DNA from 4 places in the Paenibacillus sp. JNUCC 34 genome. Region 1 is predicted to be linked to each of the others. Evidence: riboswitches for the same ligand, from Rfam matches in the RefSeq annotation. Region 1 holds a riboswitch; each other region holds the start of a gene.
The links. A riboswitch is a leader RNA that binds a small molecule or an ion and turns the genes downstream of it on or off. The one in region 1 is predicted to bind thiamine pyrophosphate.
Positions count from the first base shown of each region.

Region 1 (4,195 bases):
CCGGCGGTCCCACATTGACCGGATGCTCATCCCGGACAATACTTCGGCTTCCGGGATATTCGGGGTAACGACCAGTGCCAAGGGCAGCAAATCCTCCTTGAGTGCCTGCACCGCTTCTGTACGCAATAGCTCGGCACCTCCTTTAGCGATCATCACCGGATCGACAACAACTTTCTCCCAGCCAAATTTCCGAATCTGTTCTGCCACGGTGCGGATAATATCTGCACTAAACAACATGCCCGTCTTCAAAGCATCCACCCCAAGGTCTGACCCTACGACTTCAATCTGCTCTGCCGACGCTTCCGGAGGTAGCGGATATACCCCATGAACACCCAGTGTATTCTGCACCGTTATCGCAGTAATAGCCGACATGCCATATACGCCAAGCTCCTGAAACGTCTTAAGGTCCGCTTGGATTCCGGCTCCGCCGCCGCTGTCCGAGCCGGCAATCGTCAACGCTCTGGGAACGTGAGTGCCCGTCATCGTCTCTCACCTGCAGCGGCTGCACCCAATTCGCGAATAACGGAGCGTCCCTCCAATGAGCCCGGGTGTAGCTTGGCGAGCTCATCCAGAAACGCAACCTGGAAGCTTCCGGGTCCGAGATCAGACGTACGCTCCGCTGCTTGCGAAGCCGCCGCACCATAGAAGGCGAGGCCTGCAGTACCTGCCAGCATCAATTCCGGTTCAACCGAAGCAAAAGCACCCAGCACCGAGGTCAGCAGACAGCCTGCTCCGGTCACCTTGGTGAGCAGTACGTCTCCACCGCTTATGATCCGTACTAACACTCCATCGGTAATGACATCCTCCTGTCCGGTGATCACGACCATCGTGTTCAGATTCCGCGCAGCCCGAATCGCTAGATCCACATTACCGCCGTCCGCGCTGTCTCCGGCATCCACGCCTTTGATCTCTCGTTCCTCTCCCACAAGATGGGCGATTTCGGCCGCATTGCCCCGCACGAGTGAGATCTTGACCTCGCTGAGAATTCGCAGAGCCGACTCCGTCCGAAACGTCGTGGCTCCCGCTCCCACCGGATCGAGCAGTACCGGGACGTCGTGAGCATTTGCCGACTGCCCGGCAACAATCATTGCATCCACCAATTCACGGGACAAAGTCCCGATATTCAGCACCAGCGCGCCTGCGATCTTCGCCATATCAGCGACTTCATCAGGCGAATAAGCCATCACCGGAGATGCTCCCAGCGCATAAAGGCCGTTCGCCGTAAAATTGGTCACCACCACATTCGTCATATTATGTACGAGCGGTTTATTTTTCCGCACCTTTTCAAGAAGAACAGAAAGCTCTTGATCCAGCATATTCACATTGATCAGCCTCTCTTATCATTATGGAATCGCAAAAATGTCACACGTCCGAAGTCTACACCTGCAATGGCCACTCTTCCTGCCGGTAAGCCATGTCCCAGAACATATACTCCAGCTGGCAGCTGAGCATGAAGTGTTCAGCCATACGCTCACGCTCGGCAGCCGTTGCTTCTTGCGCCCACGCATCCACACGATTACGGAAATTGGCTGCTGCATCCTCGGCCCGGTTCCCGTAAAAATATATCCACTCATAGAACGGATGGGTCTCATCCGGCTGAACTTCATCCAGCAGTTTCCGGCCGATCTCCAGATACGTCCAAGGACAAGGCAGCAGCACGGCCATGATCTCACCGAGACTGCCTTCATGCGCAACCGTCAGCATATGATGGATATAATGATGCGCGGCCGGAGCGAGAGGGTACCCTTGCATCTCTTCATAAGTTACTCCTGCGACAGCACAGAAATTTTGATGCGGGTGAACTTCGCTGTGGAGTATAAAAGAAATCTGTTCATTAAAATCTGCAATCTCATCCCGTGTTCTACATTTAGAGATCGCGATCCCGTAAATCCGCATATAGGCATTCAAATACTCATAGTCCTGTTTGATATAGTGAATTAGCTGTTCCTTGGACAGATTCCCATCTGCAATACCTCTCACAAAGGGATGCTCATAAATGGCCTGAAAAATGCCGTCCGCCTTCTGACGGAGCTCTTGCGTAAAACTCACTTTCCCCACCTCCAAATAATTGAAGAGCAGGAAGTCCCGTAAGACAGCACCCTCGGAACAACACAAAAAAAGCCGCCCCGAAAGCTGGAGCGGCTTCATCTATATGCCTATGAGTGTGTACGAACACATCGCATTTAAGACCTTATGACCGACTCCACTTTCCTACGCTAGTATGAACTAGATCAGGTTCAAAGGGTCCAAGATATCCTCTTGTCTCAGCCGCTAACGGCTCCCCTAGTGGACTTCCTATTCTATTGAATAATACTGTACAAAGGTTTACGGAATATGTCAAACATCTCCAGAGAACCACATACGAAAAAACTATACAACATCTAAGCAAAAATAAAACCCGAATCACCTCTTACTTAAGCAGGATGAATTCGGGTTATTAATTAAAGCAATTTCAATTGATTGTATATAGGTACAACCCAATCAGGTAATACTCTTTCTTGATGCTTTATGTTGCCACTCTCAGCTTCCAGCACGCTTTGGATTCAATTATCTTTTCCCGAGATATATTCTTTGACCCCATTAGAATACTCCCTTATCATTTTGCCATGTTTATCTTTATAAACGACATATGATCCGTTTGCCTTGGCATCAAGCCTTGCACGTTCCCCCGTCAGCTTAATCAGTTTACCTAAATGGTCATCCCTTATCATAGCTGAAACCTCCGGCTCATTTTCGTTAAAACCTTTCGTTCATAAATAATATCACAAACCGAGTATTTGCAATAATTTCCGTTACCGTTATGCCATTTTTTCTAATCTGTTAAAAGATCAAGCATTTTCACTTCTTCGAAATCCATCAAATCCCAGAATCCAGGAACCGTTTCTAAATCATATTTATAGATTGCTTCTATCATCTTCAGGTTTACTTCTTGTTTTAAATCGTTCCTATCTTGGTTAGAAGTTTGCCACATTGATTTTTGGATCTTCGGGGTATATTTTTGTATTATTGTTTCCATCGCGATTGCATCTTTTTCCTGAGCTTTTTTAATTAAGTCCATTAACGATTCCATATCCTCTACACCTCTCCATTAGTTAAATAGGTCCTTAATTTGTTTAATGCTTTTGTTCTTGTTTTCGAAATAGCTTGCTGTGTAACCCTTTTATTATTCGCAATTTCAGTATCTGATTTATTAAAAACATACGCATCTAACAATACTATTTTCTCTGTTTCTGTAAGTCTTAAGATGGCTTTATGAAGTGGCAAGCTGCTAATAATATCTTCTATCGAAGAGACCTGTGTCTCTTCGATAGAATGATCTTCTGTAACTATGTAGGGGAAAGGACCCTTGGGATCGTTCTCTGGAAATAAAACAGACCTATTCCTTTCTTTCCTTTGCTTTTTGTCATAATCTATCGATGTAAAATGGATTAGTGAGCACATATAAGCTGTGAACCTGAGCTCAATAAAATATTTCTTGAATGCCTCGTCTACCTTTTTCTTATTTGCATGTGTTGGTTCATTAAGATAGTTAGTTAGCAACTCCATGTGGTTTTGATTCTTTAGGAATTCGATTATAATAGGCTGTTTAGATAAGTTCCTTATTATCTGGTTATATATTTTGGAATTCATAAGCGCCCCCCCATGCTGGCTCCATATTTATATATAGAGAGATCTTACGACATCATTTAACAACCTATTTTCAAAAAATATAGGATCATATGTTCTTATTTTATCAGTAAGTTATTGGATTTTAAATCAAAAAGTACCGAAACAAAAAACTGTGTAATAATCATTCAATCTAAAGTTTGAAACAAAACAAAAAAGACTATCCATGAAATTAGCTCATGAGATAGTCTTTTATTATTTATTTACTAATTACGTTTTTTTTGATTCGTTAATTGAGAAAGAATAAATAAAACAAAGCAAGTTAGTGGTTGTGGAAAAATAATGTGACCCTTCCTTATATGTAGAAATACTTTAGGAAGGAGTTGAGAACGTTGTATGCAAGTAACAGATGTAATCTCGCTTATAACTAATGTTGGATTTCCTGTCACGCTTTGTTTTATTTTGATTCGTTATGTTTTAGAAACCATTGGCGAAAAAATGGACAAGTTAGATAACTCACTTAATGAACTGACTAAGGCTATTCAATCATTTGAAAGCAGCAGAGAAAAGAAGACAGATATATAAATTC
Region 1 covers NZ_CM177770.1:4,858,932-4,863,126, forward strand. Annotated here, with positions in the region: gene thiD (bifunctional hydroxymethylpyrimidine kinase/phosphomethylpyrimidine kinase) at 1-483, opposite strand, end outside; gene thiM (hydroxyethylthiazole kinase) at 480-1,316, opposite strand; gene tenA (thiaminase II) at 1,378-2,049, opposite strand; TPP riboswitch at 2,192-2,295, opposite strand; gene AC2TF5_RS22730 (hypothetical protein) at 2,544-2,711, opposite strand; gene AC2TF5_RS22735 (helix-turn-helix domain-containing protein) at 2,813-3,070, opposite strand; gene AC2TF5_RS22740 (sigma-70 family RNA polymerase sigma factor) at 3,076-3,630, opposite strand; gene AC2TF5_RS22745 (hypothetical protein) at 4,003-4,191, shown strand.

Region 2 (4,195 bases), 2.9 Mb from region 1:
GAAAGCGAATATGACAAATGTCTGTATTAAGACGTATAAGGAGTCCAACCCCATGACACTTGGCGTCAAAATCCGATTATTGGTAACCGTTTGAAACACCGTGGTAGACAGCGCAATTGAGCCGCCTGTTAGAACAATCGCCAACACCTTCTTGATTCTTCTCGGCAGCGCGTAGTCCCAGTTACCTCCAAGATCAATGAACAAGAAGAGGCCTATCAGGATGAGTGCCACCGCGGCCAGCAGACCGGTTTTGGCTTTATATGTCATATGCCTTTCTCCTCATCAGTAAGTAAATGAATATGCCGCTTCCGATTACACCCACGGTTAAGCTGATCGGAATTTCATAGGGATAAATGATAATTCGACCGATGATGTCGCAGAAGAGAACAAATGCGGCCCCGAGTAGTGCGGTATGCGAAAGGCTTTTTTTCAAATGATCCCCCAAGTAAAGACTCACGATGTTTGGTATTATCAACCCCAGAAAAGGTATCATACCTACAGTCAGAACTACTGAAGCTGTCACCAGAGCCACAATGATCAAGCCGATGTTCACAACTCTCCGGTAACGAAGCCCCAGATTCGTTGCGAACTCCTCTCCCATGCCGGCCACAGTAAACTTATTAGCGAATAAGTAAGCCAGAATGACCAGAGGAACACTTATGTACATCAACTCGTACTGCCCTTTAATGATCATCGAGAAGTCACCCTGCAACCAAGCAGACATGTTCTGAATAAGGTCATATTTATAAGCAAAGAATGTAGCGACCGAGCTGATAATATTCCCGAACATCAATCCAACCAACGGGATAAATACCGCATCCTTGAATTTGATCTTGTCGAGGATCTTCATAAAGATCATCGTACCTGCAAATGCAAACAAGAATGCAACCAGCATCTTAATCAGAGGACCCGTAGTTGAGAATACCAGCATCGCTACCAGAATGCCCAGCCTTGCGGAATCCATAGTCCCTGCCGTTGTTGGAGATACGAATTTGTTCCGGCTGAGCTGCTGCATGATCAAACCGCAAATACTCATACTGACTCCCGCCAGAATTAGACTGATAAGCCTCGGTATACGACTGACTAGCATAATATGCTGTTGTTGCTCCGTCATGCGGAACAGGTCAAGCGGTGAAATATCCTTCACTCCTATGAATAAAGAAGTAATGGATAACACCACAACTGCTGCGATCAAGTATCTTTTCTTCATATCTCTTCCTTCTATGCGGGATGCAGTTCCGGTATGATCCGGCTGGATGTCGATATCACTCTCAATGAGATTGATTATCATTTGCGATCTAAAGTGAATTATATCATCACATTCTCAACCCGACAAGTATAATTGAGAATCAAACTCAATTATACTTTTAATTATTAGCACATTTGTTCATCGTTTGTTCATAATATTAAGTTTCTTTCATGATAAGATCACTTGTTTAAATCGCCCTGGTTCAATTATTTGTTTAAACTTCAAAAAAAGTGATTAATAAAATCTTGACAAGGTGTTCTATATTATACTAAGATACTTACGTATCAATCATTTCTTACAAAACGTAAGTTGATAGACGTTGTGAGAACTCCATATGAATGTATGATTGATCGAAGTATTAGAAACCAAGATGCATAATCACAGGTATATCAAGGAAATGCTTATATCAGGTGAAAATGCAAAAATGATAATTTTAGGAGGATTTTATATTATGTCAACAGATTTCAGCACTGCTCTTAAGAATCGCCGCTCCCACTATGCAATCAGCAAAGATTCCGTTATTTCGGATGAACGTATCCATGAAATCGTAAATGAGGCTGTAAAACATACTCCGTCTTCTTTTAACTCCCAAAGCGCCCGTGTGGTTGTACTTTTAGGAGAACAACACGATAAGCTGTGGAACATGACAGAAGGTATTCTTAAAGAAGTGGTAGGCGGAAGTGAGGAGCAGTTTGCTCCCACAGCTCAAAAAATGGCTGCTTTTCGTGGAGGTTATGGTACTGTCCTCTTCTTTGAAGACAACAATGTAATTTCAGGCCTACAAGAAAACTTCGCTGCTTATGCGGATAACTTCCCAATCTGGTCTCAGCAGTCTTCCGGTATGCTTCAGTTTGTAGTATGGACGGCACTTGAAACAGAAGGTCTTGGTGCTTCCTTGCAGCACTATAACCCACTGATCGATGAGAAGGTAAAAAATGAATGGAACCTGCCTGAAAGCTGGAAGCTTATAGCTCAAATGCCTTTCGGCAACCCTACAGCTGAGCCTCACGAGAAGGAATTCAAACCTCTTGAAGATCGCGTAAAGCTGTTTAAATAAGAACCTATTCAAGAAAGCACCGATGATAGTCGGTGCTTTCTTTCTTTTATATAGTATCTTATACTTATTGATATATCCCGATCACGGGGAGTACAATATCGCTATAACAATTTTATCATCAATTCACTGAAGTTCGTTTTCACTCAACTTAATGAATTATTTTCAAGCTGAACTAGGGGTGCCTTGTGCTGAGAGACGAATTGTTCGTCAACCCTTACTACCCGATCTAGGTCATACTAGCGTGGGGAAGTGGAGCTTTATGTTTATTTTGCTATAAGCATAAAACTGCACTCCTTCACAGGGTGCAGTTTTTTTTATATCTTATTAGGAGGTTATTATGTATGAGTAATCCAGCATGCGGGACCAGCCGAATTGTAGGCTGCCGTTTCTCTGTATTTCCGATGACTGACAGGTTCGTTCAGGTCATTACAGAAGCATTGGCGTCCGTAAACACGGACAAGGTATGGATGTATACCGATGATTTATGTACTTGCATTAGAGGCAGAGCCGAACATGTATTTGACGTAACCCGTGCAATATTCGCACATTCAGCGGCCACTGGCGTACATACCGTATTTAATGGAACATTCTCAATCGGATGTCCAGGCGACAGCAAAGGTGATGTGTATATGTCGGAAGATGATACACGTATGAACGAAGGCCTTGCGGGTTCAGCTAATATTGAAACTGCCTGTCATTTCTCGCTCTATCCACTTGGCACAGATAATTATATGGACATCATATATCAAGAGGTTGAACGTGCTAAATCAAAAGGGACTCTGACACAAGGCATTCACTATGCCAGCCGGCTGGACGGTACATTATCAAGAGTGTTCGACACACTCGAAGATGCCTTTATGCATGCGATTCAAACTGACCGAAGCCATCTGGTTATGACAGCCGTGGTATCGGCCAATAGCCCTTCACCAAAAGAAATCTAGCACATGATTATATCACACAAAACAAAGATGAGCTCGGCCTGATTGCTGGCCGAGCCTTATTTCTTTTGTTTTACTTAGTTGCTTATACCATGCAGTAAGGACGATAACCACTCGTGTGATTTAATCACAATATTAATGTATTGAGATGGGAGCGATTCAGTAACGGCAAGAGCCCCTTACCTTTGTTTATTCTTCATATCCGATTAAATGAGTTCCTCCATAGGGCTCAAGGAGTCTTGGCACTAATTCGATTATGGCTTCCCGATCATCGTAAAGATACAACCTCTCGAGCGCCTCCTCCAAATCCGCTGCGATGCTGAAATTAAATTCCGACAACAATCGGTATAATGTCTTTCCCTCACCCGTCCACTGTTGATTCACTCTAAGAATAAACTCGCATAATAGCGTGGTCAGTTTTTGAGCGATAAACCACATTTCTACACGTTTGTCTGAGCCTTTTAAGTCCATCATAAATTCGGTTACAGCATAACGGGCTACATCAATATCAAATGAAGTATAGGGCAACGGGCCATAATCCAGATCACTTTGTGCTTCTTCCCGAATCTTCTCCCCTTCCGGGCGAGAAGTTAATACTCTTCCTTCTGCGAGTATACGCTGCAGAGTTGGATTTCCGGCCATTACACCTGCATCAAACTGCTCCCGGTATCCTGATGTTGTTAAGAAGAACAGTTCCACGACCCAGCCAAATGATTCAATCGTTTTTCGATTGAAGTCTTCCACACTGTCATCTATAAGCACAATATCGAGATCAGATTGTTCGTTGTGCTCTCCTCTGCCTGCACTTCCTCCCAATACAGCTATCAAGCAATTCGGATAGTCCCGAAATATCAGTTGTTTGGCTACCTCGAACGGCTCAGTTTTCACGATACGTTCCCCCATTGTTTGATAAATACCTCCTCAGCCGAGAAAAACGGGCTCAAATTATTA
Region 2 covers NZ_CM177770.1:1,946,378-1,950,572, reverse strand. Annotated here, with positions in the region: gene AC2TF5_RS09185 (iron chelate uptake ABC transporter family permease subunit) at 1-267, opposite strand, end outside; gene AC2TF5_RS09180 (ABC transporter permease) at 257-1,210, opposite strand; gene AC2TF5_RS09175 (nitroreductase family protein) at 1,701-2,306, shown strand; TPP riboswitch at 2,471-2,571, shown strand; gene AC2TF5_RS09170 (YkoF family thiamine/hydroxymethylpyrimidine-binding protein) at 2,648-3,247, shown strand; gene AC2TF5_RS09165 (nucleotidyltransferase domain-containing protein) at 3,434-4,147, opposite strand.
Region 2: another riboswitch for thiamine pyrophosphate. It lies ahead of AC2TF5_RS09170 (YkoF family thiamine/hydroxymethylpyrimidine-binding protein); the one in region 1 lies ahead of tenA (thiaminase II).

Region 3 (4,195 bases), 600 kb from region 1:
ATCGGTTCAATGGTGCTGCAGTTATTGCAAAACATGATTGTCCTCCTCAGCAAGCTCACTCACTATCTATACTTCTTATCGGCATATAGCTTACAAAATCTTTGCAATTTTTAACATTTTTATGATGAAACTGTAGGTGGAGATTGGGCATATAATTGCCAGTCTTCTCCACTTTCCTTAGCTGCATACATCGCAGAATCAGCTCGTCCGATCAACTCCTGATCATTCGCGGCATGATCCGGATATACCGCAAGTCCAATGCTAGCCCCCGTCTGGATCTCGACTCCCTCCAGCTCATAGGGCTTGCTCAACAGCGCGCTAATCTGGTCAGCTAGTTCCTCCAATTCTTTATCGTCCACGGCAGGATAGACCATAACGGTAAATTCGTCCCCGCCCAGACGGGAAACAATCATTCGTTCGCTGTCCAAGGAACACAATCTTCGGGCTACCATTTGGATAAGCAGATCACCGGTCCGGTGACCGTAGCTGTCATTCACGGATTTAAACTGGTTCAGGTCCATATACAGCAGACCCAGCCTACTCCCATTTTGGTCAGCATCCTCTATGCCCTCCATCAGACGGGCATTGAAATAACGACGGTTGTACAAGCCTGTGAGATCATCATGATGAGCCAGATACTCACTTTGCTTCAAGCTGTCATGCAGACGCTCCATCAGCCGGTCATTTTCCAATTGGATGAGCACCTGACGAACCAGAATAAACAGTACGCTAAGCGACAAGCCTGTAAACAGTCCGCTCCATCCCTCGAATCGCTCCGAGATTAGATAAAAAAGCCACCCAAGAACACCGTACGGCAGCAGATACTTTACCAAAAATGTCCCGACTGCTGACTGCTTGTCCTCCACGATGTCCTTTTCCCGCATTCCAGAAACCGAACGTACGCCCGCCATTCCGATAAGGAACACAGCCGTTGTCCAGAGCAGATCCAAATAAGGGTTCGGAACAGCCCCCACCAAATCGACAGTAACTAAATAAAATAGGTTACCGATTACAAAAGCTAAGCCACCAAAACAAAGATACACTGCAACCATGGCCTGAACTTGCTTGGCATTAGCATACAAGACAAGTGTGAAAAATATCAGTATAATGCCGCACACTGGATACATCAGGTTTACCCAGAGCGAGGTCCCTTCTCCTTCTAGGAGGTAACCCTGCAGTTGAGGCTTCAAGAGATATTCCCAACTTACCGTAATAAAGACGATAAATATAATAACGATATCAAACATAAACCGCAGACCTCTAAGCAGTCCTTGTTCTTGTCCGAACAAATAAACTAGCCCTGTGGTAAACAGCACCATCTCCATGGTCCAGAGCCAATCCGCGGCGCTCAGTTCAGCCAGATATTCTCCCTTAGTCCATATCGGATATGCCCATATGAACTGGGCTAGTCCTTCACAGATCAGTCCCAGCATGACCAGCATCCAAAAAATCCGCAGCGATCCCATATGCCGCAAGGCAACTAAAGCGAGGTATCCTGAAGCCGCCAGCGGCGCGATAACCGTTAGCACCCTCTGAACAGCTACGGCTTCCGGAGCCCAAAGCACAATCATAAATTGAACAAACAAATATATGACCGCCAGCCTCAGCGGTGTCATTCGTGCTATATTCCAGTTCATAAGCGTTCCCCCTGTAAAAGGTTAGCTTGTGTAGACATAATGTATGTAGTAGGCCTAAAGAATTATAATATCCATCTATTCAATGATACTTTTTACCCATCGGGAAGTAAAGAATAGAACGCAAAAGTGTAAGATTTGAACCCACCTGTGGAAGATCTTCTCCCTTTTAGTATCCCCACTTGACAACTGGGAATTAAATGCTATGATTCTTTTAATTTCTTAAACTTTCATTATTAAAGGAGTGCCTGGAGAATGACACAGAGACGACTGGATCATGTAGGTATTGTGGTACGGGACCTGGATAAGACGCTTGCATTTTATACGGAGGTTGTCGGACTTGAGCTGAAAGGACGGCTTACACATACGAACGGAGTCATAGAGCTGGCATTCCTCGGCTTTCACGGTGCAGATGAGACCGAAGTCGAGCTTATTCAAGGGTACAGCGATTCCCTTCCGGCTGAAGGGACGGTCCATCACTTTGCTGTAAGCACAGACAACATTGAAGAAGAATACGCCCGGGTAAAAGCTCTGAATGTACCGCATTTAGATGAAGAAATCGTTACTCTGCCAAACGGGCATCGCTACTTCTTTATTCACGGCCCCGAAGGGGAGAACATTGAATTTTTCCAGCGCTGAGGATATCCATAGCTTTCAGACCTTCACTGGACAGATGTTGAAGGCCGGACTATAATACACGTAGTTAATCATAAATTATGTGAACAACTTCATAAGAATCGGGGTGCTGGAATTGGCCGGCTGAGATTGTATACCTTAAATATACTGACCCTTATACCTGATCTGGGTAATGCCAGCGTAGGAATGTGTATCTAGCGGTCTCTTTATACCGCTATCAACCTTTGCGCTCGTATGCGTCCCGAATATCGGGACGCTTTTTTTGTGATTAGGTATGTAGAAGTAAGTGTTCAGAAGGAGAGAGAACATGGTACGGAATAAAAGATGGATGTCCTTGGTCATAATCTGCACGGTGCTGCTTGTTGTTGCCGGATGCGGAAACAAAGAAAAACCGAACAATGAAGGAGCTAGTGATTCGAACAAACCTGCTGCTGAGCTGCGAGACGTTCAGGTTATGCTGGACTGGTCGGCAAACACGAACCATACAGGGCTTTACGCTGCAAAAGATCTTGGATATTACGAGGAGGAAGGGCTCAACGTCAAGATCATACAGCCCGGTGCTGGCGGCAGTGATGCTCTGGTCGCCTCAGGCAAAGCTGACTTCGGTGTCAGCTACCAAGAAAGTGTCACTCTGGCACGGACTCAAGGCGTGCCGCTCGTTTCGATTGCAGCTGTGATCCAGCATAATACGTCCGGATTTGCCGCTCCGGTTGACCGAAGTATTAAAAAAGCAGGCGATTTTGAAGGTAAAGCTTACGGCGGTTGGGGTTCCCCTGTAGAAGAGGCTGTGATGAAATCGATCATGGAGAAAGATAACGCCGACGTAAGCAAGGTAAAAATGATTAATATGGGAGATGCGGATTTTTTCACTGCCGTGAAGCGCGATATTGATTTTGCCTGGATCTTTTACGCTTGGACCGGTATTGAAGCCGAGCTTCGCGGAGAGAAACTGGATATGATTTATGTGAAAGACTATTCAGAAGCGCTGGATTATTATACACCTGTACTGGTAACGAGCGAGAAAATGATCAATGAAGATCCGGAACTGGTCAAAGCGTTCATGCGCGCCACGGCTAAAGGCTATGACTACGCCATTAAACAGCCGGAAGAAGCTGCAGCACTCCTCTCCAAGGCGGTACCTGAGCTGGACAAGGATCTGGTTCTGGCTAGCCAGAAGTGGCTCAGCCCGCTTTACCAAGACGATGCTCAACGCTGGGGAGAACAGAAAGAAAGCGTGTGGAAGGGTTATGCTGAATGGATGTTTGAACGTAAATTGCTGGATAAGCCGCTCGAGGCAGGCAGCACGTTCACGAACGATTTTTTACCAGATAGCCCGTAAATCGCAGAACAATAGATCCGATATAACGAAAGGATGGAATGGACCATGGCAAGTACACTGCTCAGCATTCAAGTGATTCCCAAGACACCCGACGGCCGGGACAGCATACCTTATGTAGACGTAGCGATCAAGGTCATTCAGGAATCCGGTGTCAAATATCAGGTGAACGCGCTGGAAACGACACTGGAAGGAGAACTGCCAGAGCTGCTGAAGATTGTGAATGATATGCACGAGGCACTTTTCAAGGCTGGCTGTCCGAGCGTCATATCCCAAGTGAAAATAGCGCAGAATCCCGAAGGAATCAGCATGGATCGGCTGACTGAGAAATACCGTCCATGAGGATTTGGTGGAATCGTCTATGGCCGCCCGTTGTGGCGGTCCTCTTCTTTTTAACAGTGTGGCAGCTGGCTGTCTCCTGGTTCGATGTGGAAGCCTGGATCCTGCCTCCGCCTTCGGACATCGCCCGAGAAGCCGCTGCCGGAGCCGAAGACCTGCTCGGACATACGCTTGCCACCCTGCAGCTGACACTGATTGGCTTCGCCATCGGAACGGCTGTCGGTTTGATCATCGCGCTGCTGCTTCATCT
Region 3 covers NZ_CM177770.1:5,461,504-5,465,698, forward strand. Annotated here, with positions in the region: gene AC2TF5_RS25295 (EAL domain-containing protein) at 1-35, opposite strand, end outside; gene AC2TF5_RS25300 (diguanylate cyclase domain-containing protein) at 120-1,637, opposite strand; gene AC2TF5_RS25305 (VOC family protein) at 1,890-2,273, shown strand; TPP riboswitch at 2,363-2,474, shown strand; gene AC2TF5_RS25310 (ABC transporter substrate-binding protein) at 2,578-3,609, shown strand; gene AC2TF5_RS25315 (MTH1187 family thiamine-binding protein) at 3,655-3,948, shown strand; gene AC2TF5_RS25320 (ABC transporter permease) at 3,945-4,195, shown strand, end outside.
Region 3: another riboswitch for thiamine pyrophosphate. It lies ahead of AC2TF5_RS25310 (ABC transporter substrate-binding protein); the one in region 1 lies ahead of tenA (thiaminase II).

Region 4 (4,195 bases), 2.2 Mb from region 1:
CGATAGCACCAAGCTGCGTTCTCCCGAACCCTCAGCAGCACCGTTTTCATCGAAAGGATCTCCCTTCAATCTGGAAGAAGCCTGCTGCGAAAAAATCTTCCCCTTCTGGACTTCCCATATATGAGTTGCCGCATTTTGGGCAATTTGCATCTCATGGGTTACCATCAGAATGGCTGTACCTGCTTGGCGCAGCTCTTCGCACATTTCCAGGATGGAGAACGTATTCCGTGCATCCTGTCCGAACGTTGGCTCATCCAGCAGCAGGATCTCTGGTTCTCGTGCCATTGCGGTCGCCACGCTTAGCCTTCGCTTTTGACCGGTCGACAGCTGATAAGGATGACGCTGCTCTAGCCCATTAAGCCCAAACCGCTTCAGGGTGTCACGCGCAGCCAGTACTGCCTCTTCGGACGGTATTCCGTCTACGAGAAGAGAATAGGCCACTTCATCCAGGACACGTTCTGTGACGAATTGAAGCTCTGGATTTTGGAAGACAAAGCCGATTCGCCGCAGCATTGCTTGACGGAGTTTGCGTTCCTTTCTCTTTTTCCCTGTCGGAACAAGATCTCCGCCAAGACGGTATTCCCCTTCCGCCCTAAGCAGTCCCATCAGACCGAGCAGAAGCGAGCTTTTGCCTGCTCCGTTCGGCCCGATAACGGCTGCGAATTCGCCCGGATAAACCGTAGCTTTATCAACTGCCACAACCGACTGCCCTTTGCGGAGCACCGTGAAATTGCTCAGTTCAAGTATCGGGTCCTGATTCACTACCCCCACATGGAATTGTTCCTGTTCTCCACCATGCCATCCCATCATTCGGCTTGTATTACCGCCACTCGCGTTTGGGGATAACTCTCCTAAATGGGCAGCACTGACATCACACAACATACCCTCTGCGTCTACACCTTTACGTAATTCCCCTGCTCTTACCCTATCCGAGGTTAACAGTCGGAAGGTTTCCGCCCCGGCTGGAGATCCAGCATAATCGTCCCATACCCCCGGATACCAGATGCCGTATTCCGTTATCTCCTTTTGAAACGCGGTAAACACAACTTCGGGACTTCCCTCGCCCAGAATTACTCCATCCGGGCCAAACAGCACCACCCGGTCCACATAAGCTGCCATTTCTTCAATCCGGTGTTCCACAATAATCAGCGTCCGTCCATCTGAGACGGACTTCACTGCCTCCCAAATCTGTTCTCGCCCCTCCGGATCCAGCAGCGCTGAAGGCTCATCCAGAAACAGTACCTCCGGCTGAAGGAGCAGTGCGGACGCGAGTGCAAGGCGCTGTTTCATCCCCTGAGAGAGATGGCTGATCGGTATATGTAAATTTTCTAATCGCAAGCCAACGGAACTTAACACTTCCTGCATCCGGCCTGTCATCTCTTCTTGTGGCACAGAAAGGTTTTCGAGCACAAAGGCCAGTTCTTCATCTACATACGGCATGCAAAACTGGGTGTCCGGATCTTGGAACACATACGCCCAAGAAGACGGAATCCGCTGATTCGAGCATTTCATTGGCACCTCTATCGCATGGGGTATCATCCCGCTGAGTACCTGAAGCAGTGTAGATTTACCGCATCCGCTCGGTCCGAGCAGAAGTACCTTTTCCCCTTTTTGGGCAGCAAAAGACAAATCTTTAAACAGCAGCCGGTCTTCACCCGGAAATTTCAGCCGCAACCCTTCCACATATAATGAATGGGATGGCACTATTCCTTCGCCAGCACTCGCTGAATGCTGATCACCTGGGTTCTCACACATGGCGCGGATCGTCCAAAGCTTCATAATCTTTGGCTGAAGCAGGCCGAAGCAGTGAGGTTACACCCGTCCGCTCTAATGCCTTGGCCAAAGCGAACATCAGAAGTCCTGCAATTAACGCACCGCTCGCAACACGCATGCTGTACTTGGCAACAAACATCCACCACACATAATTGTCTGTATAAGCTAAATAGAAATCCATCACCATCGATCCGATCGCAGACGCAGCACCGGCCAATGCAACAGTCCAGGCAGCATGTTTCCGGTAACGGAAGGCGGCAAACACCAGTTCCGCTCCCAGACCCTGTATGATACCGTACAGCAGCAGATTCAATCCCCAGCCGCTTCCGAACAGTACTTCAACATGCGAAGCTGCAAGCTCTGCAATTAATGCTACCCCTGGCTTGCGAATCAACAGAAAAGCAAGCGGAGCTGCTGCAAACCACATGCCATACATCATCTCATCCGCCTCAAAAAATAACGGCTTAAACAAGCTGTATACCGAACCCCAGAAGTGGTATATCACACCTAGAACAAGCGAGACCAGAACCGTAACGAGAATATCACTAAGCCGCAGTCCCCTTCTAACATTTCCATTCTTTTTTGCTTCAACACCAGATTGCATCACAGCTTCTCCTCCTACCCCAAATTAAATTAACAAACACGGCAAAAAACCGTCTGGAAAATATGCGCAGACGGAAAATAGGCCCTATCAGGGTCGGATATTCTCTACGCTGGCATTACCCAGTTCAGATTAACGGTCAGCAGCGGGATCAACATCTGCAGTCTCAGCCTGATTCACTCAAGCCCCCGTATTCCCTATTCGGTTTTAAGCTGACTTTAAAATACACCACTCCTTCCTGAATTTGCAAGCCCCTATTTTTCAAAATCCCCTTTTTATTGCTTTAGGCCCTATTCTATGTCAATATAATGCAGAGTGCGCATATATCCAAAAACGCTATTTGTTAATGCAAGCACAAAGGAGAATTACATGGCTAAACAATTACTGAAGCTGATGACAGAACTCTCCTCCCGAAAGTGGGTATCCCGCATCATGGGTAGCTTTTCCCACAGCAGATGGAGCCGTTATCTCATACCAACTTTTATTCGAATATACAAAATTCCCGCCCATGAGGCTGAAAAAGAAATACATGAATACCGTTCGCTAAACGAATTTTTTTCCCGCCGTTTAAAAATGGGCATGCGCGAAATCGATGAAACAGCGGGCGCAATGACCAGCCCAGTCGACGCCCTCATCACAGGCATGGGACCCATCAAAGCGGGAACCATTCTGAACGTAAAGGGCCAGGATTATACCGTCGACGAACTACTGAACCATTCTCCACGGATGGGGAACTATCTTAATGGCTATGTGTTCGTACTTTACTTAAGTCCTACTGACTACCACCGGATTCATTCTCCGGTAACAGGTAAGAAAGCGGAAAGCGAGCATCTCCGGGGCAAGGTGTATCCGGTAAACGATTTTGCGCTGACCAATATCCGAAATGTGCTCAGCCGCAACGAAAGACTCATAACATATATCAGACATGAACACGGTGAAGTGTCCGTTGTTAAGGTTGGCGCTATGAATGTCAGCAGTATTCGTTATACCGACGAGAAGGCGAATGAATGGCGCAACGGCGATGACCTTGCCTACTTTGAATTCGGCTCTACCGTCGTCCTGCTGACGGAGAACGGAACCTTCACACCTCGTGGTGATCTAAAGCTCGGGGATAAGGTCAAGATGGGAGAACTCCTCGGCCTACTTCACAAGCCGTCAGCCAAGAACTCCTGAATTTCAGCACTTCCTGCTCAGCGTCTTCAACACGATGCGCTGGAACATCCGGTAAGGCAGCAGCAGCTTGGCTGTAAATGTCATACGTGTGCCCTTCGGTAGCCGATATCTGAATCGGGGAGATTTCATCCGTGCGATTTCCCCCACCAGATGGGCCACCTCTCGAGGGTCGCCGCTGCTTTCGGCGGTTGCTTTTGAGAAATTCAGCACATCATCCAGCATAGCCCTATAAGGAGATCCCTCTTGTGCACTAATATCGCTAAAACCTTTACTCCATATGGGTGTACCATACGCACCAGGTTCGATCAGCACTACATCGATTCCTAGCGGCTGAAGCTCCAGCGAGAGGCATTCACCAAATCCTTCTACAGCGAACTTTGAGGAGGCATATGGTCCATAACCCGGAAATCCAACTACTCCGCTAATACTACTCATAAAAATGATTCTGCCTTTTCCTGTTTTGCGTATAAGCGGGAGAGCGGCTTGTGTCACAGATACGGTTCCGAAAAAATTCACATCCATCTGTTTCCTCCATGCTTCAAGCGGTACTTCTTCTACAAATCCGCCAACGGCCTCACCCGCATTGTTCACAAGTAGATCCAAACGCCCCCATAACTTCTCAATTTCAAGTACAGCGTTCTTTACCAA
Region 4 covers NZ_CM177770.1:984,605-988,799, reverse strand. Annotated here, with positions in the region: gene AC2TF5_RS04500 (ABC transporter ATP-binding protein) at 1-1,755, opposite strand, end outside; gene AC2TF5_RS04495 (ECF transporter S component) at 1,748-2,377, opposite strand; TPP riboswitch at 2,462-2,576, opposite strand; gene asd (archaetidylserine decarboxylase) at 2,744-3,547, shown strand; gene AC2TF5_RS04485 (SDR family oxidoreductase) at 3,551-4,195, opposite strand, start outside.
Region 4: another riboswitch for thiamine pyrophosphate. It lies ahead of AC2TF5_RS04495 (ECF transporter S component); the one in region 1 lies ahead of tenA (thiaminase II).